4 regions of the Streptomyces sp. NPDC017448 genome follow, and region 3 is predicted to be linked to each of the others. Evidence: riboswitches for the same ligand, from Rfam matches in the RefSeq annotation. Region 3 holds a riboswitch; each other region holds the start of a gene.
What was found. Region 3 has a riboswitch for cyclic di-AMP ahead of ACH4K1_RS18800 (transglycosylase SLT domain-containing protein). Riboswitches for the same ligand answer to the same signal wherever they lie in the genome.

Region 1 (5,339 bases), on a different contig from region 3:
GTGGAGCAGCTCGGTAGCTCGCTGGGCTCATAACCCAGAGGTCGCAGGTTCAAATCCTGTCCCCGCTACTGAAGGCCCGGGCCCGGCACGCAGACAGCGTGCCGGGCCCGAGTCGTTTCCGGGCCGGGCCGTGCCGGACGGGCGGCGCTTGACCTTGACGTAGCGTAAAGATCTAGCGTTTCCGGCATGGAGTGGTCCATTCAGGAAATCGCGCGCCGGGCCGGCACCACGAGCCGCACGCTCCGGCACTACGGGGAGCTCGGGCTCCTCGCCCCGAGCCGGGTCGGGAGCAACGGCTACCGCTACTACGACCAGGACGCCCTCGTCCGGCTGCAGCGCATCCTGCTCCTGCGGGAGCTGGGGCTTTCGCTGCCCGCCATCAAGGACGTACTGGCGGGGCAGCGGGACACGGCGGTGGCGCTGCGGGCGCATCTGCGACTGCTCGAACAGGAGCAGGCGCGCATCGGGCGGCAGATCGCCTCGGTGCGGACCACTCTCCACAAGACGCTGGAGGGGACGGAACTCATGGCTGACGAAGTGTTCGACGGGTTCGACCACACGGTCCACGAGCAGGAGGTCACCGAGCGCTGGGGCCGGGACGCGTACGCGGAGGGCGACCGCTGGTGGCGTTCGCTCGGGGCGGCGGGGAAGAAGGCGTTCCAGGACGAGCACGAGGCCATCGCCCGGGACTGGGGCCGGGCCCGCGAGGCCGGGTTCGCCGCCGACGGTCCGGAGGCCCAGGAGATCGCGCGCCGGCACTGCGCGTGGCTGGCGTCCTCGTCGGCCGAGGAGCCCGGCCGGTCGTACGTGAAGGGGCTCGGGGAGATGTATGTCGCCGATTCCCGGTTCGGAAAGAACTACGATCGCTACGGGGACGGCACCGCCGCCTTCGTACGGGACGCGCTGACGGTCTACGCGGAACACCGGCTCTCCGACTGACCACGGGCGGCCGAGCCGCCGCCCGCATTCCCCCTGTTCGGCCGATGAGGAGTCGCCGCTCGGCGCGGTTCCGGGAAGCCTGGACGGGGTGCGGCACCGTCCGCAGCCGTGGATGGACCGGGCAGGAGTGCACAGGTGGGGATGGCCAAGGAGCGGCGTCGGGGCGCGTCGGGGGGCGTCGGCGCGGTGGCCCGTGCGGTGTTCGGGTCGCCGGACGACGCCGGGACGCCCGGCACCCGGGTCTCCCGGCGGTTCGTCCGGATGCTGCCGGCGCTGCTGATCGTCGGGGGGCTGGTCTTCGACTCGCTGACCCCGGCCAACTTCACCGCCGTCCCGCTGTTCGTCGCGGCCCCGCTGATCGCCGCCCCGTTCTTCTCGCTGTCCCGGACCGTCCGCACGGGCATCGCGGCGCTCGGCTCCGTCGTCGTGATGAGGTTCTCCGACGGGTTCCCCACCCAGGCGGTGCCGATCATCGAGATGCTCACCGTGCTCACCGCGTCGGTGCTGGCCCTGGTCATCAACGGGGTGGTGCGGCGCGGCAACGAGCAGCTGGCCTCGGCCCGGGTCATCGCGGAGACCGCCATGCGGGCTGTGCTGCCGACCCCGGCCGAGCGGATCGGCGGGCTCCAGGTGGCCGCGCGGTACGAGGCGGCGCAGGCGGACGAGTTCGTGGGCGGCGACCTGTACGCCGTCGCCGACACCCCCTACGGCGTCCGCGTGGTGGTGGGGGACGTGCGCGGCAAGGGGCTGGGCGCCGTCGAGGCGGTGGCGGTGATCATCGGGTCGTTCCGGGAGGCGGCCGAGCAGGAGCGCTCCTTGGAGGGCGTCGCGCAGCGGCTGGAGCGGGCGCTCGCGCGCGAGGGGACGCGGCGGTACGGGCTGGACGCCATGGAGGGGTTCATCACCGCCGTCCTGGCCGAGATCCCGCCCGGCGCGGCCTCGCTCCGCCTCGTCAACCGGGGCCACCCCGAGCCGATCCTGCTGCACGGGGACGGCACCCTGGAGGTGCTGGCGCCCTCGACGCCCGCGCTGCCGCTGGGGATGAACCTGGGGGTGTGGCCGGACCGGGCCGACGAGTGGGCGATGCCGCCCGGGGCGACGCTCCTCGCCTTCACGGACGGCCTGTCCGAGGCCAGGAACGCCGACGGGGTCTTCTACGATCCGGAGGCCCGGCTGCGCGGACGCATCTTCCCGGGGCCCGAGGAGCTGCTGTCGGCGCTCACCGACGACGTACGGCTGCACACGGGCGGGCGGGCCACGGACGACATGGCGCTGATCGCCGTGGGACGGCCGGCGGAGGGGCAGCCGGTACGCCGGACGACGGTGCCGATCGTGGGCCGGGGCGAGGGGTAGCGCGGCAGCGCGCGGGGCTTTACCACGGTGTGTGACCGAAGAACACCGCTCCGCATAACGGTTGACGCACCATCAGGAAAAGGAATGTGGCTGAGCCGCGGTCAAGTCGCCCGGTTCGACCCGCTTGTGGCCCGTACGTCCCCGGCCTGTTCGTTAATGATCAACAGGAACGGCTTGGAATCGGACCCGGGTGTCTATTAACGTTCGATAACGCAGTGCGGTCGTCACAGCCGTCGTCAGGGCGGCGCCGCGCGCGAGCGCCGAATTCCGCAAGGGAACCGGGGAACCACCTACATGGGGTGAATCGGACGCCTGCGCCTCGTGAGAGGCGGAGGGGCCCGTAGGAGACCTTCCTGCTCCGAACCCGTCAGCTAACCCGGTAGGCGAGAAGGAAGGAAAGGAGTGCGCCCACGTGGCGTCCAACAAGCCTGCCCCTGAGGCCGTGTCACCCTTCACCGCAGACGTCTACGGCGGTGCGGAGCGGTCCCCGGGCGAGTGGAACCCCACCGAGGACACCCTCCGCCCCGTGCGCGGCAGGCACCGCGTGGCCAAGCAGCGAGGTCTGGCCCGTAGCTCCACCGTCCTCGGGGTCGGCGTCATGGCGGCCGTCGGAGCGGGTGGCATCGCCACCGCTCAGGACAAGGCCCCGGTCTCCATCTCTCTTCCCGATTCCATCGCGGACAATCTCCCTGACGCCAAGTCCCTTCCCGGCGTAGGGGCGTTCATGGCGGACGACGACAACAGCGACCCGGTCGCCGCCGCGCCGCTCACCACCGCCGGGCTCACCGCCGCCGAGGCGGAGAGCGGCACCGACGCGGGCGAGGCCCTGCGGGCCCGGATCCTCCAGCAGGCCGAGCAGCAGCAGGCCAACGCGGACGCCGAGGCCAGGGCCGCGGCGGAGAAGGCCGCGGCCGAGAAGGCGGCGGCGGAGGCCGAGGAGCAGCAGGACGAGGCGGAGAAGAAGGCCGCCGCGGAGAAGAAGGCCGCGGAGGAAGCGGCGAAGAAGAAGGCGGAGGAGGAGCGGCTCGCCAAGCTCGCCGCCAGCTACTCCCTGCCCACCTCCTCGTACACGATCACCTCGACCTACGGCCAGTCCGGAGCCATGTGGTCCTCCGGCCAGCACACCGGCCTCGACTTCGCCGGGGCTGCCGGTACGCCCCTGAAGGCCGTGCACAGCGGCACGATCATCTCCGCCGGCAACGCGGGCGCGTACGGCTACCGCACGGTGCTCCAGCTCGAGGACGGCACGGAGATCTGGTACGCGCACCAGTCCTCGATCGAGGTCTCGGTCGGCCAGAAGGTCACCACCGGGCAGACCATCGGCCGCATGGGCGGGACCGGCAACGTGACCGGTGTCCACCTCCACCTGGAGGTCCGGACCGCCGGCGGGGCCGCGATGAACCCGATGGCCTGGCTGAACAGCAAGGGCCTGCGGGTCTGAGCCCCCGGGGGCCGACCGCCTCGCCGGCCCCGGGCCGGCGCCCTTCCTCGGCCGGCCCTCCCCGAAACCCCGGCAGCCCTGACGCACACCCCCCGACGTCAGGGCTGCCGGTCTGTCCGGGGGACGGACGGGCCCGCGCGGACGGGGCCGGGGGGCGGACGGGGCCCGCGCGGACGGGTCCGGGGCGGACGGCCCGCGTGGGCGGGCCCGCCCACCAACGGCGGACACGGCGGAATACCGGCTCCGGACCGTTCTGTTGGGCCCTCATATGACTTCTGCGCGCACTCCCCTCGGCACCTCCGACCTCCAGGTCTTCCCGCTCGCCCTCGGCGGCAACGTCTTCGGCTGGACGGCGGACGAGGAGCAGTCCTTCGCCGTCCTGGACGCCTACGTGGCGGCCGGCGGCAACTTCATCGACACCGCCGACGTGTACTCCGCCTGGGCCGAGGGCAACCGGGGCGGGGAGTCGGAGACCGTCATCGGCAACTGGCTCGCCTCCCGCTCCAACCGGTCCGACGTCGTCGTCGCCACCAAGGCCGGCGCCCACCCCGACCACCGGGGCCTGTCCGCCGGTGCGATCAAGGGCGCGGTCGACGCCTCGCTGAGCCGGCTCCGTACCGACCGCATCGACCTCTTCTACACGCACTTCGACGACGAGACCGTCCCCGTCGAGGAGATCGTCACCACCCTCGACCAGCTGGTGAAGGACGGCAAGGTGCGCCACATCGCCGCCTCCAACATCAGCTCCGAGCGGCTGCGGGCCTCCCTCGACTTCTCCGAGCGCGAGGGCCTCGCCCGGTACGTCGCCCTCCAGCCGCACTACAACCTGGTCTCCCGCGACACCTACGAGGGGGAGCTCCAGGACACCGCGGCGGCGGCCGGCCTCGCCGCCGTCCCGTACTACGGGCTCGCCTCGGGCTTCCTCACCGGCAAGTACCGGCCCGGAGCCACCGTCGAGAGCGCCCGGTCCGCGAGGGCGGGCGGACACCTGGAGTCCGAGCGCGGCCGCGAGGTCCTGGCGGCCCTCGACCGGGTCGCCGGGGAGCGGGGCGTCGAGATCGCCACCGTCGCCCTCGCCTGGCTCGCCGCGCAGCCGACCGTCGCCGCCCCGATCGCCTCCGCCCGCACGGTCGAACAGCTCTCCGCCCTCGTCGCGGTCGCCGGCCTCCACCTGACGGAGGAGGAGATCGCGCTGCTCACCCGGGCGTCTGCCTGACGGGGGCGGAGTCCGCCCCGCCGGCCCTACTGCGGGCGGCGGTGGGTGTGCGGGGCGGGGGCGTGGCCGTGGGGCGGGGGCGGGCCCCCGTATCCGTGGCCGTACGGCGGTGCGTACGGCTGGGCGGGCGGCTGTCCGTACGCCGGCGCCAGGCTACGCGGCTGTCCGTGACCGGCCGGACTCCAGGGAGCGTTGCCGTACCCGTACCCGTACCCGTTGCCGTACGGCGTCGGCGGGAGGCCGCGGTGGGCCCCCGGGCGGGAGGTGAGGCGGGCCGCGTGGGCGAGAGCCGGGGCCGCGACCTCCCGGCGCTGCCAGAGGTGGTGCAGCAACTCCCGCTCCCGCGCACCGAAGTCCGGGCCCACCGCGCCGTGGCGGGCCCGGCGGCGC
Region 2 (5,339 bases), on a different contig from region 3:
TTTTTTCCCGGCCGCGCCTTTCGGTCGGACACGGATGCGCGAAAGAGCCGTGATCCCCTGAGGGGATCACGGCTCTTTCGCGCGCGGGGAAAGGCGTCGGGTCAAAAAATCCGGAAGGGCGGGCAACACGAAGCTCTTTCCCTCTTTCTCTTCTCCCTTTATACGCATTCCCTGTCAACGGCGGATTTCTGCGGTGTTTACGCCGTGTTGCGAAGCGCTCACGCGGGCGGGCGGGGTGCGGCGACCCGGGAGAGGCGGGTGGCGCAGTCGGTGGGTCCCGGCGACGCGTTCGGCGTGCCGGGCGCCGAGGGCCCTCGCCCGCTCCGCGTCGCCCCGCGCCACGGCGTCCACGATCGCCCCGCGCTCGACCCAGTAATCGACCGGGCGGTCCGGCCGGTCGACCGTGTACATCCAGGCGATCTTGTAGCGGAGCTGGGTGAGCAGCGCGATGAGGCCGGGGCTGCCGGACGCCTGGGCGAGGGTCTCGTGGAACCAGCCGCCCAGGGCGCGCACGTCCTCGCCCTCACCCCGTCCGGCCCGCTCCTGTCCCAGCCTGACCAGGCCCCGCAGCACCTTGAGATGAGCCTCCGTACGGCGGCGGGCGGCGCGTGCCGCGCTCAGCGGCTCCAGGAGCGTCCGCATCTCCAGGAGGTCGGCCGCCTCCTGCGCGTCGAGCTCGGCGACACAGGCGCCGGCATGTCTGCGGATGACCACGAAACCCTCGGACTCCAGCGTGCGCAGGGCTTCGCGGACCGGGACGCGGGAGACTCCGTGACGGCGGGCCAGCAGCTCCTCGGTGAGGCGGCTTCCGGGGGCGTGGACACCGGAGACGATGTCGTCACGCAGGGCCCTGCATACCGAATGCGCGGGAATGCGCATGTCCGAACCTCCGTCTCGATCCCCGCAAAACGCGGCCGTCCGACGTCTGTTCCGCGACTCTAGGGCAATCCGCCGGAATTTCCGATGGCGATCCGGAATGCAGAGATGTCTTTGACGCCTTCGGGGCGGAATGGCCGAAGGCCCCGGCGCACGCCGGGGCCTTCGGGAGGGATCGCGCGGAAAGGCGTCAGACGTTCACGCCGTGGGAGCGCAGATAGCCGACCGGGTCCATGTCGGAGCCGTAGTCGGGGGTGGTGCGGGCCTCGAAGTGCAGGTGCGGGCCGGTGGAGTTGCCGGTGGAGCCGGAGAGGCCGATCTGCTGGCCGGAGGAGACGCTCTGGCCGACGGAGACGCCGATCGAGGAGAGGTGGCCGTACTGGGTGTACGTGCCGTCCGCCATCCGGAGCACGATGTTGTTGCCGTAGGCGCCGCCCCAGCCGGCCTCGACGACCGTACCGGCGCCGACCGCGACGACGGAGCTGCCGGAGGCGGCCATGAAGTCCACGCCGGAGTGGCTGCCGGACGACCAGAGCGAACCGCCGCTCTTGTAGCCGGTGGTGACGTGGGATCCGGCGACCGGGAGGTGGAAGGCGTTGAGGCGGGCGCGCTCGGCGGCACGGGCGGCGCGGGCCTTCTCCGCGCGGACCTCCTTGGCGCGGGCCTCGGCCTTGCGCTCGGCCTCCGCCTTCGCCTTGGCCTCGGCGGCGGCCCGGGCCTTCGCCCGGGCGGCCTCGTCGGCCTGCCTCTTCTGGGCGTCGGCCTGCGCGTCGATCCGGTCCGCGAGCGTGGCGTTGAGCTCGACGGCCTGGGAGAGACCGGTCTCGGTGACCTTGGCGGCCTCGGTGTCCGCGGCGAGCGCCGGAGTGGACAGCGAGCCGATGACGCCGGTGGTGGCCAGGGTCGCGATGCCGGCGGCCCGGACGCTCCGGCGCGTGAGACGGCTCGGGGCACGGTGCTTCCCGGTGGCACGGGTGAACGCCATGGAGGGGCTGTTCCTTTCCTTCCTTCTCGCCTACCGGGTTAGCTGACGGGTTCGGAGCAGGAAGGTCTCCTACGGAGTCCCGTACCGGTTCACGGCTCGGGCCTCCGATTCACCCCAGGGACTGCGATGGGTCCCCGGCTCCCCAGGCTCGCGCCTGACGGGGACTCGGCGATGGCTGCCCGGCGCCACGGACGCGGCACAAAGGTGGCGGACAGCCGAGCCGACGCTAGGCGGGCGGGCTCCCCCGCGCCAAACGGTGCGGCGGATGTGTCACGCATCCCACAGGCCAGACAGCCACATATCATCCTGAAAGCGCCTGAAGCTAAACAAAGGGACAAAAGGCATGGACCCCGACGAAGTGCCTTCCGTCGGGGTCCAGTTCACGGCGGTGCGCCGCAGGAGGCGTCAGCCGGCGACGACCGACACCTCGCCGATGCCGAGCGCCTTCACGGGCTCCTCGATCTGCGCCGCGTCCCCCACGAGGACGGTGACGAGCCGGTCGACCGGGAACGCGTTGACCACGGCGGCGGTCGCCTCCACGGTGCCGGTCTCGGCGAGCCGGGCGTAGAGGTGGGCCTGGTAGTCGTCGGGGAGGTGCTGCTCGACCTGGTCGGCCAGCGTGCTCGCGACGGAGGCGGCGGTCTCGAACTTCAGCGGGGCGACGCCCACCAGGTTCTGCACGGCCGTCTCGCGCTCGGCGTCGGTCAGCCCCTCGGCGGCCAGCGTCCGCAGGACCTTCCAGAGGTCCTCCAGCGCCGGTCCGGTGGACTCCGTGTCCACCGAGCCGCTGATCGCGAGCATGGCGGCGCCGCCCGAGTCGGGGCCGGAGGAGCGCAGCACCTGGGCGAAGGCGCGCACCCCGTAGGTGTAGCCCTTCTCCTCGCGCAGCACCCGGTCCAGCCGGGAGGTGAGGGTGCCGCCCAGGCAGTAGGTGCCGAGCACCTGGGCGGGCCAGACGCGCTCGTGCCGGTCGGCGCCGATCCGGCCGATGAGCAGCTGGGTCTGGACCGCGCCGGGGCGGTCCACGATGACCACGCGGGCGGTGTCGTCCGCGGTGATCGGCGGCACCGGGCGGGTCTGTCCGGCGTTGCCCGTCCAGTCTCCGAGGGTCTCCGCGAGCAGCGCGTCCAGATCGATGCCGGTGAGGTCGCCGACGATGACGGCCGTGGCGGTGGACGGGCGGACGTGCGCGTCGAAGAAGGCGCGCACGGCGGCCGCGTCGATCCGCCGGACCGTCTCCTCGGTGCCCAGCCGCGGCCGGGACATCCGGGAGGTGGCCGGGAACAGCTCCTTGGAGAGCTGCTTGGCGGCGCGCCGGGACGGGTTGGCCCGCTCGTGCGGGATCTCGTCGAGCCGGTTGCCGACGAGGCGCTCGATCTCGCTCTCGGCGAAGGCCGGGGCCCGCAGCGCCTCGGCGACCAGCCCGAGGGCCTTGGCCAGCCGGGAGGCCGGGACCTCCAGGGAGACCCGGACGCCGGGGTGGTCCGCGTGCGCGTCGAGCGTGGCGCCGCAGCGCTCCAGCTCGGCGGCGAACTCCTCGGCGCTGTGCTTGTCGGTGCCCTCCGAGAGCGCCCGCGACATGATCGTGGCCACGCCGTCCAGGCCCTCGGGCTCGGCCTCCAGCGGCGCGTCCAGGAAGATCTCCACCGCGACGACCTGCTGGCCGGGGCGGTGGCAGCGCAGCACGGTCAGCCCGTTGGGGAGCGCGCCGCGCTCGGGGGCCGGGAAGGCCCAGGGGCGGGCCGTGCCGGGGGTGGGCTGCGGGTGGAACTCCATGGCTACTCCAGTCACGGCGGCGTCGCTCACTTGGCCGCCCCCTCGTGCGCGTCGTCGGTGCCCTCGTCGGCCTGCTCGGCGTCGGCCTCCCCGGCCGGCTCGACGGGCTCGTAGACCAGCACGGCCCGGTTGTCGGGGCGCAGGGCCGCCGCGGCCGCCGCGCGCACCTCCTCGGCGGTGACGTCCAGGACCCGGCCGACGGCGGTCAGGGCGAGCTGGGGGTCGCCGAACAGGACGGCGTAACGGCACAGTTCGTCGGCGCGGCCGGCGACCGTGCCGAGCCGGTCCAGCCACTCGCGCTCCAGCTGCGCCTGGGCCCGCTCCATCTCCTCCGGGGTCGGGCCCTCGGCGGCGAACCGGGCCAGCTCCTCGTCCACGGCGGCCTCGATCTGCGCCACCTCCGCGCCGCCGGACGTCTTCACGTCCAGCCAGCCGAGCGAGGGGGCGCCGGCGAGCCGCAGCAGTCCGAAGCCCGCCGCCACCGCCGTGCGGTCGCGGCGGACCAAGCGGTTGTGCAGCCGGGAGGACTCGCCGCTGCCCAGCACCGTGAGCGCCAGATCGGCGGCGTCGCAGGCGCGGGTGCCGTCGTGGGGCAGGCGGTAGGCGGCCATCAGGGCGCGGGCGGGGACCTCGGCGGTGACCACCTCGCGCCGCTCCTCGCCGATGGTCTCGGGCAGCGTCCCGTCGCGCGGCGGCTGCTTGCCGTCGTGGGAGGGGATGGAGCCGAAGTACTTCTCGATCCAGGCGAGGGTCTGCTCGGGGTCGATGTCGCCGACCACCGAGAGCACCGCGTTGTTGGGCGCGTAGTACGTACGGAAGAACGCGCGGGCGTCCTCCAGCGTGGCCGCGTCCAGGTCGGCCATGGAGCCGATCGGGGTGTGGTGGTAAGGGTGGCCCTCGGGGTAGGAGAGGGCGGTCAGCCGCTCGAACGCGGTGCCGTAGGGCACGTTGTCGTAGCGCTGGCGCCGCTCGTTCTTGACGACGTCGCGCTGGTTCTCCATGGACTCCTCGTCGAGGGCGTCGAGGAGGGAGCCCATGCGGTCGGCCTCCAGCCAGAGCGCGAGCTCCAGCTGGTGGGTGGGCATGGTCTCGAAGTAGTTGGTCCGCTCGAAGCTGGTGGTCCCGTTGAGCGAGCCGCCGGCCCCCTGGACCAGCTCGAAGTGGCCGTTCCCCTTGACCTGGCCCGAGCCCTGGAACATCAGGTGCTCGAAGAGGTGAGCCAGGCCGGTGCGGCCCTCGACCTCGTGGCGTGAGCCGACGTCGTACCAGAGGCAGACCGCGGCGACCGGGGTCAGATGGTCCTCGGAGAGCACCACACGCAGGCCGTTGGCCAGGCGGTGCTCGGTCGCTGTCAAGCCGCCGGAGCCGGCCTGTGCGGTGGCCGTGTGACCCATGGGCATGTACGTCCCTTCGATCGCGATGCTGGTCTTCCTGCCAGACCTGCCACTCTAAGCAAGCGCACCGGTGCCTGGCGAAGTTCCCGTTCCGCGGATGTTTCCGTCGATGGTGTCGCGGACGCCCCCGCGGGCGGCCCGCCCCGGCCGCTTCGGACGGGTCGAGGTCGGCGTTGTCAGTCCGGAGGTCCACAATGGAGCGCGTCAGCAGCTCGTGTCGCACCGAACAAGCTCAGGTCGCCCGAACAGAATCCGTGAAGGAGTCGCAGCCGCGATGGCCCGCCGTAGCACGAAGACCCCGCCGCCGG
Region 3 (5,339 bases):
GGGCCGCACCGAGCGCCTGCTCGTGGGCGTCCAGCCGGTGCCAGCCCTCCCAGGTCGTGTAGCGCACGCCGCGGCTCTCCAGGAACGCCTCGACGGCCTCCGGGGCGGGCGTGGCGGGCTCGGCCAGACGGCCGGCGGCACGGTCCTCCAGGAGGCAGGCGACCGTCTCGTTGGCGTCGCCCTTGGTGTGGCCGATCAGACCGATCGGACCGCGCTTGATCCAGCCGGTGACGTAGACCGAGGTCATGTGCTCGCCCCCGGAGATGACGCGCCCCGCCTCGTGCGGGACGGTGCCGGAGGCCACGTCGAACGGGAGCTTGGGCAGCTCCTCCGAGTAGTAGCCGACGGCCCGGTAGACGCTCTGGACGTCCCAGTCGGTGAACCGGCCGGTGCCCCGGACGTTGCCGGTGCCGTCCAGCTCGGTGCGCTCGGTGCGCAGCGCCACGACCCGGCCGTCCTCGCCGAGGATCTCCACGGGGGACTCGAAGAAGTGCAGGAACAGCTTGTGCGGGCGGTCGCCGGCATCGCGGATCGCCCAGTTCTCCAGGGTCTGCGCGACCATGTTGGCCTGCTTGTTCTCCCGGCGGGTGGCGATGGAGCCCTCGTCGTAATCGATGTCCTCGGGGTTGACGATGACCTCGATGTTGGGGGAGTGGTCCAGCTCCCGCAGCTCCATCGGGCTGAACTTGGCCTGGGCAGGGCCGCGCCGCCCGAACACGTGCACCTCCACCGCCTTGTTCTGCTTGAGGCCCTGGTACACGTTGTCCGGGATCTCGGTGGGCAGCAGCTCGTCCGCCGTCTTGGCCAGAACGCGCGCCACGTCGAGCGCCACGTTGCCGACGCCGAGGACGGCGACCTTCTCCGCGGTGAGGGGCCAGGTGCGCGGCACCTCGGGGTGGCCGTCGTACCAGGAGACGAACTCGGCCGCGCCGTAGGAGCCGTCCAGCTCGATGCCGGGGATGTCGAGCGACCGGTCGGCCTCGGCGCCGGTGGAGAAGATCACCGCGTCGTAGAACGAGCGCAGGTCGTCCAGGTCGATGTCGTTCGGGTAGTCGACGTTGCCGAAGAGACGGATCTGCGGCTTGTCCAGCACCTGGTGCAGGGCCTTGACGATGCCCTTGATGCGCGGGTGGTCGGGGGCCACGCCGTAGCGGATCAGGCCGAAGGGCGCGGGCATCCGCTCGAAGAGGTCGATCGAGACCCCCGGGTCCTGGCAGACCTCGGATTTGAGCAGCGCGTCCGCAGCGTAGATACCGGCGGGGCCGGCTCCGACAATGGCGACGCGGACGGGGCGTGTCATGGGTGGTGATCCTTCGGGGCGGGCGAACGCGGGCAGGTACAGCGTACGGCGGAGGTAAGGGTTGGCTTACTAGTCTCCACCCCACACCGTAAGCGATCGGCTCGCCGACTGTTCGACCCCCCTCGCCTGGAGTGCCCGTTCAGCCCGTTTTGTCGTGACGGTATGGGCGTTTTGGTTTGTTTGTGCTTTCTGGTCTCTAAAGGGCTTATCGAGCCCTGTAGGGCATTTGATGGGTCGCATTCTCGCCATCCATGTGAAGGAGTGGTGAGCGTCACGTCCGTGAGGGCGGACGCAGAAGCGGAACCATCGGTTCCCTTCCGTGCGGGGAAAGTTGACGGCGTGACGGCGCGGCGTGATCTCTGAATTCCGCTATTCGATCATGCGGAGAAAAGGGAATGCGGAATGCGGGACTTGTTCGCCCCGAGGTTTCTCGCCTACGGTCACCGTCAATCCGGATGGAACGCCGAATCCTGCCGCCGTCCGGGAATCCGCAACCCACTCACGTACGGCAGGAGCGGGGGAACCAGGTAAGTCGCCGATCCGTGACCGGAACGGCTCGGGGTGAAGTCGCACGCCTGTGCGGCCAGACATCTCCCGTCTGAACCCGACAGCTCACCTCGTAGGCGCCGGAGAGGAAAACCCCCATGCCCGCACAGGGTAAGCACCGCCGTCCCCAGGTCGTCTCGCTGCGTCGCGGCCTCGCCGCCGTGACCGCCGGTGGAGCCGTTCTCGCCCTCCCGGTGATCGGCGCCACCAGTGCCTTCGCCGCTCCCGCGCCGTCCGCTCCGCAGGCGGCCGTAGCCCCCGCCGCTGTGTCCACCCAGGTGAATTCCGCCGCGCAGGCCGCGTCCTCCCAGCATTCCGTGAAGGCCGGCGAAACCCTTTCCAAGATCGCCCGCGAGCATTCCGTGAGCGGCGGCTGGGAGAAGCTGTACGAAGGCAACCGGAAGATCATCGGTGAGAATCCCGATCTCATTCAGCCGGGAATCAAGCTGACCCTCGGCGGCACGTCCGCCAAGGCTGCGGACGGCACGGCCCCGAAGGATTCCGCCGCCACCCGCGGCGGCTCCGCGGACCGCGCCGACCGCTCCGAGCGCGTCAATGCCGCGCCCGTGGCGAACGCCGCCCCGGCCGCCGCGAAGAAGGCGGCCGCGTACACGAACGACCTCGACGGCTGGATCCGGGAATCGCTCGCGATCATGGCCGAGCAGGGCATCCCCGGCACCTACGAGGGAATCCACCGCAACATCCTGCGCGAGTCCTCGGGCAACCCGGCCGCGATCAACAACTGGGACTCCAACGCGGTCAAGGGCACCCCGTCCAAGGGGCTGCTCCAGGTCATCGACCCGACGTTCCAGGCGTACCACGTCCCCGGCACCTCGACCGACAGCTACGACCCGGTCGCCAACATCACGGCCGCGTGCAACTACGCGGCCGACCGGTACGGCTCGATCGACAACGTCTTCGGCGCCTACTGATCCTTCCGCGCCACCGCCCCGAGGGGCCCCGGACCGATGGAAACCCCCTTCGGTCCGGGGCCCCTCGGGCGTACCGGGAAGACGCCCCCGATCAGCTCGTGACGTACCACGCGATCGGCAGGAGAACCTGTTCCGCTCCGCCGGGAGTGACGGGGGTCGCAGGGGCGACGACGCCCTGAAGGCGGCGGGAGCGAGAGCCCGGGCGTGAAGAGCAAGCCCGGGCCGGCTGCTTCCCGGAGCCGTGCCCTCCCCGGAACCGGTTCTCGGCGGGCGCCCTGTTCAGACCTGGGCCGCGCCCCGGGCCAGCAGCAGCACCACATCCACCGCCGCCACGGCCACCGCCCCGCCCAGCGCGGCCTTGCGCCACCGCCCGCCGAGCCCCGGCCCCGCGATCGCCGTCGCCCCGGCCAGGACGAGCGCCGCCCCGTCCCCGGCGTCCACCGTCCCCGGCGGCCCGAACACCAGCACGGACGTGGCGGCGAGGAGCGGCAGCGGCAGCAGCAGCCGGGTCCTCGCGGCGCCCAGCCGATGGGGGAGGCCCCTGATTCCTGCGGCCCCGTCCGCCGCGATGTCCGGCAGGGTGTCGGCCAGGTGCGCGGCGAACCCGAGCAGGGCCCCCGCCGCCACCGTCCACCACCGGGGCCAGGATTCCCCGGGGAGGGAGAGCGTCACGGTCGCGGGGAGCGCGCCGAACCCGATGACGTACGGCAGCCAGGACAGGACGGTTCCCTTGAGCCACAGGTTGTAGAGCCAGGCGACCGCGACCGCGGCGAGGTGCACCGTGCCCGCGAGGGCGCCGCACGCCAGCGACAGCGGTACGCACAGGACGAGTGCGCTCCCCGCCGCCGCCCAGACGGCGCCCGGCCCCACCGTGCCGTCGGAGGCGGGCTTCCCCCGGCGCCCGGCCCGCGCGTCACGGCGGGCGTCGTACGCGTCGTTGCACCAGCCCACCGAGAGCTGGCCGGTCAGCACCGCCGCCGTGACCAGCACGGAACGGGGGCCGCCGAGACCGGAGCCGAGGGCGAGGGCGCAGGCGAGTGCGGTCACCGCGAGCGCGGGCCCCGGGTGGCACGCCGCCGCCAGACCCGTGAGCCGGGTTGGCCGGCCCGCCCCGGCCGGGTCCGCGGTCCCCGCCCACGGAGCGCCCGGGGCGGCTTCGGGTGCGGCGGAGCCGGCCGGGCTCACCCTCTCCGTGGCGTCCATCGGGCGATGGTAGAGGCCCGTCGGCCCGTCAGCGCGGAGATCTGGCGGGTCTTTTGCACCGATTTACCACTCTTTGCGGGCAGGATGTGGGCATGACGCCACCGAAGCAGGAGGCAGGATGACCCGCATTGCCGCGGTCCACGGAGCCCTGCCGCCCCACCGTCACACCCAGCCGGAGGTCACCGACATGGTGGCCCGCACCTGCCTGCCGCCCGGAGCGGACCGCCGCGTCCTGGACCGGCTCCACGCGAACGCCCGGGTCCGCACCCGGCACACCGTGCTGCCCCTGGACGACTACCGCGACCTCGACGGATTCGGCCCCGCCAACGACGTGTTCATCCGGTCCGCCGTCGACCTCGGCGTCCAGGCCGTCCGCGGGGCGCTGCGGGCGGTGGGGCTGCGGCCCACCGATGTGGACCTGCTGATGTTCACCTCCGTCACCGGCGTCGCCGCCCCCTCGGTGGACTCCCGGCTGGTGGCCCGCCTCGGCATGCGGTCCGACGTCAAACGGCTGCCCGTCTTCGGCCTCGGCTGCGTCGCCGGGGCCGCCGGGACGGCCCGGCTGCACGACTACCTCCTCGGCCACCCCGACGAGGTGGCCGTACTGCTCTCGGTCGAACTGTGCTCCCTCACCTTCCAGCGGCACGACGCGTCGCCCGCCAACCTGGTGGCGACCGCCCTGTTCGGCGACGGCGCGGCGGCGGTGGTCGCCCTGGGCGGCCGCCGGGCCGCCGCCGGACCGGAGATCGTGGCCACCCGCAGCCGCATGTACCCGGACACCGAGCACGTCATGGGCTGGGACATCGGATCCACCGGGTTCCGCGTCGTCCTCGATCCGAGCGTGCCCGACGTCGTGCGCCGGTACCTCGCCGACGACGTGAGGGAGTTCCTCGACGAGCACGGCCTCAAACCGAAGGACGTGGCCCACTGGGTCTGCCACCCGGGCGGCCCCAAGGTGCTGGAGGCGGTGGCCGAGGTCCTCGACCTGCGCGAGGGAGCGCTCGACGTCACCTGGCGGTCGCTGGCCGACATCGGCAACCTCTCCTCCTCCTCGGTCCTCCACGTCCTGCGGGACACCATCGAGCAGCGCCGCCCGGAGCCGGGCACCCCCGGACTGCTGCTGGCCATGGGCCCGGGGTTCTGCTGCGAACTGGTGCTGCTGCGCTGGTAGTACGGCGCCCCGGGCGGAACGCGCGGCCCGAACCCGTGCCCCGCCCCCCGGCGAAGACCCCGCCCCCGAACGGAAGCCCGTATGACCTGGTACACCCTCCTGGTGCTGGCCGTCGCCGCCGAGCGCCTCGCCGAACTCGTCGTGGCCCGCCGCAACACCCGCTGGAGCCGGGCCCGGGGCGGCGTCG
Region 4 (5,339 bases), on a different contig from region 3:
TAACCTTCTGTACGTCCTGTACATTTTTTACGGACGGACCGACAGGTGATCCGGCCCGGGGCCGTCACGCCCTCGTGCGCACTCAGGAGAAAGGCACCGCCATGATCCGCTCCACCGCCCGTTACGCCCCCGCGGCCCGTTACGTACTGCCGGAGTTCACCGAGCGCACCGCGACCGGGACCCGCACGCTGGACCCCTACTCCAAGCTGCTGTCCGAGCGGATCGTCTTCCTCGGAACCCCGGTGGACGACACCGCCGCGAGCGACCTCATCGCCCAGCTCATGTATCTGGAGCACGCCGATCCGGACCGGCCCGTCTCGCTCTACATCAACTCCCCCGGCGGCACGTTCGGCGCCATGGCCGCGGTCTACGACACGATGCGGTTCCTGGCCTGCGAGGTCGAGACCTTCTGCCTCGGCCAGGCGGGCTCCTACGCCGCCGCCCTGCTGGCGGCCGGAGCGCCGGGCCGCCGACATGCGCTGCCCGGTGCGCGGGTAGTCATCCAGCAGCCCGCACTGGAGGAGCCGATGCGGGGCCAGCCGTCCGACCTGGAGATCCACGCGCGCGAACTGATGCGCACCCGCGAGATGTTCGCCGCCATGCTGGTCCGGCACACGGGCCGGACTCCGGAGCGGATCACCGCCGACATCGAGCGCGACACCATCCTCGACGCACAGGCCGCCCTCGCCTACGGGCTGGTCGACCACGTCGTGGAGAACCGCTGACGCCCCCGCCCGCCCCACGCCACGAGGTGAACCGCCGATGGAGCCACCCGCGTTCCCGCCCTTGCCCGCCCTGACCCGCGCCGAGGGCGAGTTCGTCGACTGCTATCTGGCCGTGCTGGACCAGGTGGGGCGGATCAACCCGGCCCACGGCGGCGACACCTACGGCGCACTGCGCGCCGCCCAGGCCCTGGCCTCCGGGGCGGCCGCGCTGCGCGACGCCCTGGCGCTGATGCACGAGCGCGGCGAGTCGCGCCTGCACGCGGCCACGCTGGCCCGGGCCCTGCGCGTCCTGGACGGGGAGCGCCGGGCAGGCCGGGTCGCGATGCCGCCGCCCGCGAACTGACCGGCACCGCAGGCCGGGTTCGGGGTACCCGAGCGGCCGGGGGGCGGTACGGGAGCGGAACCGGCCGCGCGGTACGGAAACGGGGGAAGCGCCTTACGGCAGCGGACCGGTCGGCGCGCCGCACGACACGCCCGATCCGGCACTCCATTTTCCTCGCTCGTTCGGCGTAGACGATCACTCGTGTGAGCGATGGCTCAACTTGCGTTCCGCCCGCGGGCTGTACTCGAAATATGCCCTTTCGCCGCTGGTGCGCGGGTGTGCGCGGGGCCCGTCGGCGGGGGTGAATCCGGCCTGCCCACTCGAATGGATCAGGGGTGAGGAGACTCACAAATCACCGTTTCCGCTCGGAAATCCGGCACGGAGTGCGTCAAGATCCCTGGGACGACAAGCCCCCGCCACCGCGGCGGGGCGGTCCGGGCGGACGCCGAGTCCTGCCGCCGCCCGGATGACTGGTCGACAGAAAGTGGATCGGCAGGAGTGGAGGACCCGAGCACAACGGGCCGACCGGGAGACCGGGAAGCCCTCGGGGTGAAGCCGCGACGCGGCCGGGCAACTTCGCCAGCCCGAACCCGACAGGTCATCCTTCACAGGCGGCTGACGAAGGGTTGCGCATGCCCGCGCAGGTTCATGTCCCGTCTCTGTTCGCCCGGGTCGGCACGGCCTCGGCACTCACCCTGGCCGTGACGTCCACGATGCTGGCGCCCGGCCTGGTGAGCGACGCCGAAGCGGCCACCCACTCGACGAAGGCCCTGAAGGTCGCCGCGTCGAAGAAGGGGTCCCCCTACAAGTACGGCGCGGCCGGTCCCCACCGCTTCGACTGCTCGGGGCTGACGGTCTACTCGTTCAAGAAGGCGGGGAAGAAGCTTCCCCGCACGGCACAGCAGCAGTACAACAAGACCCGCCATATCACGAAGTCGCAGCGCAAACGCGGCGACCTCGTCTTCTTCCATTCGGGGCGCAGCGTCTACCACGTGGGCATCTACGCCGGAGCCGGCAAGATCTGGCACTCCCCCAAATCGGGAGACGTGGTGCGACTGGCGAAAATCTGGTCCAAGAGCGTCTGGTACGGACGGGTCCGCTGACCCACCGGCCGGACGCTCTCTCCTTGCGGGGCCGCACGAGCGCCCCCTCACGGACGTCACGGGCGGCCCCCGCACGGCCGCGGGCCGCCCGGACCGCCCCCTCCTGGGCGGGGACGGCACCTCAGCGCAGCAGCGGGCCGGTCACCAGGACCAGCCCCAGTCCGGTGAGCGCCACTCCGCTGCCGCCCTCGATGGCGCGGGCGGTACGCGGTCGGCGCAGCCATCGGCCCAGCCGGTCCACGAGCAGGGCGACGGCCGGGAACCAGATCAGCGCCAGCACCACCACGACGGCCGCCAGAAGCAGGGTCCGGGGCAGCGGCGGCTGCCCGGGGGGCACGAACTGGGGCAGCAGGCTGAGGAAGAGGACCGGGGCCTTCGGGTTGAGCGCGTTGGTCAGGAACCCCTGGCGCAGCGCGCGTCCGAACCCCCGGGGCGCGGGCCGCCGCGGTCCGTCCTCCACCGCCTCCTGCTCCGCACCGCTCCGCCGGAGCGTCGCGTACAACGCGCTGATCCCGAGGTGGAGCACGTACGCCCCGCCGAGCAGTTGGACGGTGCGGAAGAGGGCCGGCACGGCCACCAGCACGGCGGCGAGCCCCGCGACCGCGAGGGCGGTGTGCACCAGCAGCCCGCCGGCGACGCCGAGCGCGGTGGCCAGGCCGGCGGCGCGGGAGGCCAGGGCATTGCGTACGACCACGGTGAAATCGGCGCCGGGCAGCGCGACCATACCGGCGGCGACCCCCGTGAAGGCGATCAGTTGTGCGTCCATGGGGACCACCTTGGACCTGCGAAGCCTTTAGCGTGTACTTGCAATCTCCTGGGTCTGCCTAAAGGAACGCTTCATGTACGATCCGACGCGCCTCGCCGCGCTCGTGGCGGTCGCGGAGGCCGGATCGATCACCCGGGCCGCCGCCCGCCTGGGCTACACCGCGCCCGCGCTCTCCCAGCAGCTGGCCAAGCTGGAGCGGGAGGCCGGGGCCGCCCTGCTGGTACGCCACCACCGCGGCGCCCGGCTGACGGCCGCGGGCGAACTGCTGGCGGGCCGGGCCCGGCGGGTTCTGGACGAACTGGACCAGGCGCGCCACGAGCTGGCGCGGCTGGCCGGGCTCTCGGGCGGCCGGCTGCGGGTGGGGACGTTCACGACGGCCGGCATCCATCTGCTGCCCCCGGTCCTGAGCGCGTTCCGGCGCGCCCATCCGGAGGTGGAGCTGGCGGTCGCCGACCACGAACCGCCCGGCGGGATCTCCGCGGTGGCCGCGGGCGACGTGGACCTCGCCCTGACCCATGCCTACGAACCCGGGGGCGTCGCCCCTCCCCCGGCGGGTGTGGTCGTCGAGCCCCTGCTGGTCGAGGAGCTGGTGCTGGTCACCTCGGCGGGCCACCGGCTCGCGGAGGGCGCCGGGCGGCTGCCGGTCGCGGAGCTGGCGGGGCGGCCGCTGATCAGCAGCGCGCCCACGCATCCGCCTCGGCGGGGGGTGGAGAACGCGCTCGCCGAGGCCGGGGCGACCCCGGCGGTGGTCTGCGAATCGCCGGGGTACGCCCTGGTGTGCGCGCTGGTCAGCGCGGGGCTCGGGGTGGCGGTGGTGCCGGAGATGGTCGCCTCGATGGCTCCGGCCCCGCTGTCGGTACGGCGGCTGGAGCCCGCGTCGTTCCGCCGGACCATCTCGGTCGTGCACCGGGGCGAGAGGTCGAGTGCCGCGGCGGCCACGCTGCTCGCGCTGCTGCGCAGTGGTTTCGGCCGCGGGGGCACGGCCCCCGCGGGCTGAGCGTCAGCGGGGCGCGCCCTGGAGCGGAACGGCCCAGGGGAGGGCCAGCCAGACCGTCTTGCCGCCCTCGGCGGTCGGGGTCACCCGGAGCCGCCCGCCGCACTCCTTGGCCAGCGACCGGATGATGGCCAGGCCCCGGCCGTTGTCCTGCCGTACGGCGGCGGGCAGGCGCTGGGGCCATCGGGGGTGACTGTCCGTGACGCCGACGTACAGCTCCTCGTCGCGTACGAGGCGCAGGTCCACGGTGAAGGTGGGTGACTGGCCGAAGGTGTGCTGGACCGCGTTGGTGGCCAGCTCCGAGACGATCAGGCGGACGGTGTCGGCGAACTCGGCGTCGTCCGGCAGGCCCCATTCGGTCAAGGTCCTGGCCACATGTCTGCGGGCGGACGAGACCGAGGCCGGATCGCTCGGCAGCGTGACGGTTGCTTCCTGATGGTCTGCCATGGCGACGCCGTCCCTTTCCCGCTCCGGGCGACCGACGGCCGACCGGGATGGTGCTTCGCGTCAGACTGCCATCGATGAAGCTCCCTGTAACGGCGTTCGACCAAGATATGCATATATCTGTCGCTCGAAGCGGTGAATTCGGGACCGGTGCGGTGGTGGCGGGCGGCACACTGGCGTCTCCGCAGGCAGGGTCCGGCGACGGGCCGGCCCTTTCCGACAGAGAAGGAGACCGGCATGCTGCACGGCCCCGCCGTCCGGCGGCGCAAGCTCGGCGAGGAGCTGCGGAGTCTGCGTCACGCCGCCGGGCTGACCAGCCGGGAGGCGGCGCGGCTGCTCGGCTGGCACCAGTCGAAGGTGAGCCGCATCGAGACGGGTGCGAGCGGCGTGACGCCCTTCGACGTATCGCGGCTGCTGGACGCCTACGCCGTGCGCGACACCCGGCTGCGTTCGCTGCTGGAAGTCCTCGCGGGGTCGGCGGGGGGCGGGGGTTCGGGCTGGTGGCACGCCTACCGGGGGCTGATCCCGCCGCAGTACCGCGACTTCATCAGCCTGGAGTCGCAGGCCAGTACGGTCCGGACGCTGGAGACGTCGGTCGTCCCGGGGCTGCTCCAGACCGCCGGGTACGCGCGGGCGGTGACCCGCGCCTCGGTGGGCGGTTTACCGGAGGAGCACCTCGACTCCCTGGTCGAGGTGCGGCTGACCCGGCAGCGGGTGTTGCGTACGAACCCTCCGCTGCGGTTCACCGCGGTGCTGGACGAGGCGGTGCTCCACCGCGAGGTGGGAGGGCCGGAGGTGATGCGGGACCAGGTGCGGCACCTCGCCCGCGTTTCCCGACTCCCGCATATCCACCTGCAGTTGCTGCCGTTCTCGGCCGGGGGGTACATCGGGCTCACCGGGCCTTTCGTCATCTTCTCCTTTCCGAACATTTCTGATCTGGACGTGGTCGTTCTTGACCACTTGACGAGTAGCCTCTATCTGGAGC

Region 1: linked by a shared signal. The riboswitch ahead of ACH4K1_RS28875 (M23 family metallopeptidase) and the one ahead of ACH4K1_RS18800 (transglycosylase SLT domain-containing protein) in region 3 are both predicted to bind cyclic di-AMP.
Region 2: linked by a shared signal. The riboswitch ahead of ACH4K1_RS06965 (M23 family metallopeptidase) and the one ahead of ACH4K1_RS18800 (transglycosylase SLT domain-containing protein) in region 3 are both predicted to bind cyclic di-AMP.
Region 4: linked by a shared signal. The riboswitch ahead of ACH4K1_RS21745 (C40 family peptidase) and the one ahead of ACH4K1_RS18800 (transglycosylase SLT domain-containing protein) in region 3 are both predicted to bind cyclic di-AMP.

What each region holds. Positions count from the first base shown of each region.
Region 1 covers NZ_JBIRLM010000024.1:18,001-23,339, reverse strand. The annotation lists tRNA gene ACH4K1_RS28890 (tRNA-Met) at 1-68, shown strand, start outside; gene ACH4K1_RS28885 (MerR family transcriptional regulator) at 187-939, shown strand; gene ACH4K1_RS28880 (PP2C family protein-serine/threonine phosphatase) at 1,081-2,292, shown strand; cyclic di-AMP (ydaO/yuaA leader) riboswitch at 2,541-2,693, shown strand; gene ACH4K1_RS28875 (M23 family metallopeptidase) at 2,705-3,733, shown strand; gene ACH4K1_RS28870 (aldo/keto reductase) at 4,002-4,949, shown strand; gene ACH4K1_RS28865 (PrsW family intramembrane metalloprotease) at 4,976-5,339, opposite strand, start outside.
Region 2 covers NZ_JBIRLM010000002.1:525,839-531,177, forward strand. The annotation lists gene ACH4K1_RS06960 (GntR family transcriptional regulator) at 175-879, opposite strand; gene ACH4K1_RS06965 (M23 family metallopeptidase) at 1,067-1,861, opposite strand; cyclic di-AMP (ydaO/yuaA leader) riboswitch at 1,875-2,042, opposite strand; gene ACH4K1_RS06970 (M16 family metallopeptidase) at 2,267-3,637, opposite strand; gene ACH4K1_RS06975 (M16 family metallopeptidase) at 3,664-5,037, opposite strand; gene ACH4K1_RS06980 (DNA topoisomerase (ATP-hydrolyzing) subunit A) at 5,306-5,339, shown strand, end outside.
Region 3 covers NZ_JBIRLM010000010.1:183,206-188,544, forward strand. The annotation lists gene ACH4K1_RS18795 (FAD-dependent oxidoreductase) at 1-1,300, opposite strand, end outside; cyclic di-AMP (ydaO/yuaA leader) riboswitch at 1,752-1,939, shown strand; gene ACH4K1_RS18800 (transglycosylase SLT domain-containing protein) at 1,945-2,778, shown strand; gene ACH4K1_RS18805 (UbiA family prenyltransferase) at 3,058-3,981, opposite strand; gene ACH4K1_RS18810 (type III polyketide synthase) at 4,100-5,152, shown strand; gene ACH4K1_RS18815 (isoprenylcysteine carboxyl methyltransferase family protein) at 5,234-5,339, shown strand, end outside.
Region 4 covers NZ_JBIRLM010000013.1:89,445-94,783, reverse strand. The annotation lists gene ACH4K1_RS21755 (ATP-dependent Clp protease proteolytic subunit) at 102-725, shown strand; gene ACH4K1_RS21750 (hypothetical protein) at 763-1,068, shown strand; cyclic di-AMP (ydaO/yuaA leader) riboswitch at 1,510-1,676, shown strand; gene ACH4K1_RS21745 (C40 family peptidase) at 1,680-2,150, shown strand; gene ACH4K1_RS21740 (LysE family translocator) at 2,272-2,916, opposite strand; gene ACH4K1_RS21735 (LysR family transcriptional regulator) at 2,990-3,913, shown strand; gene ACH4K1_RS21730 (ATP-binding protein) at 3,917-4,357, opposite strand; gene ACH4K1_RS21725 (helix-turn-helix domain-containing protein) at 4,592-5,339, shown strand, end outside.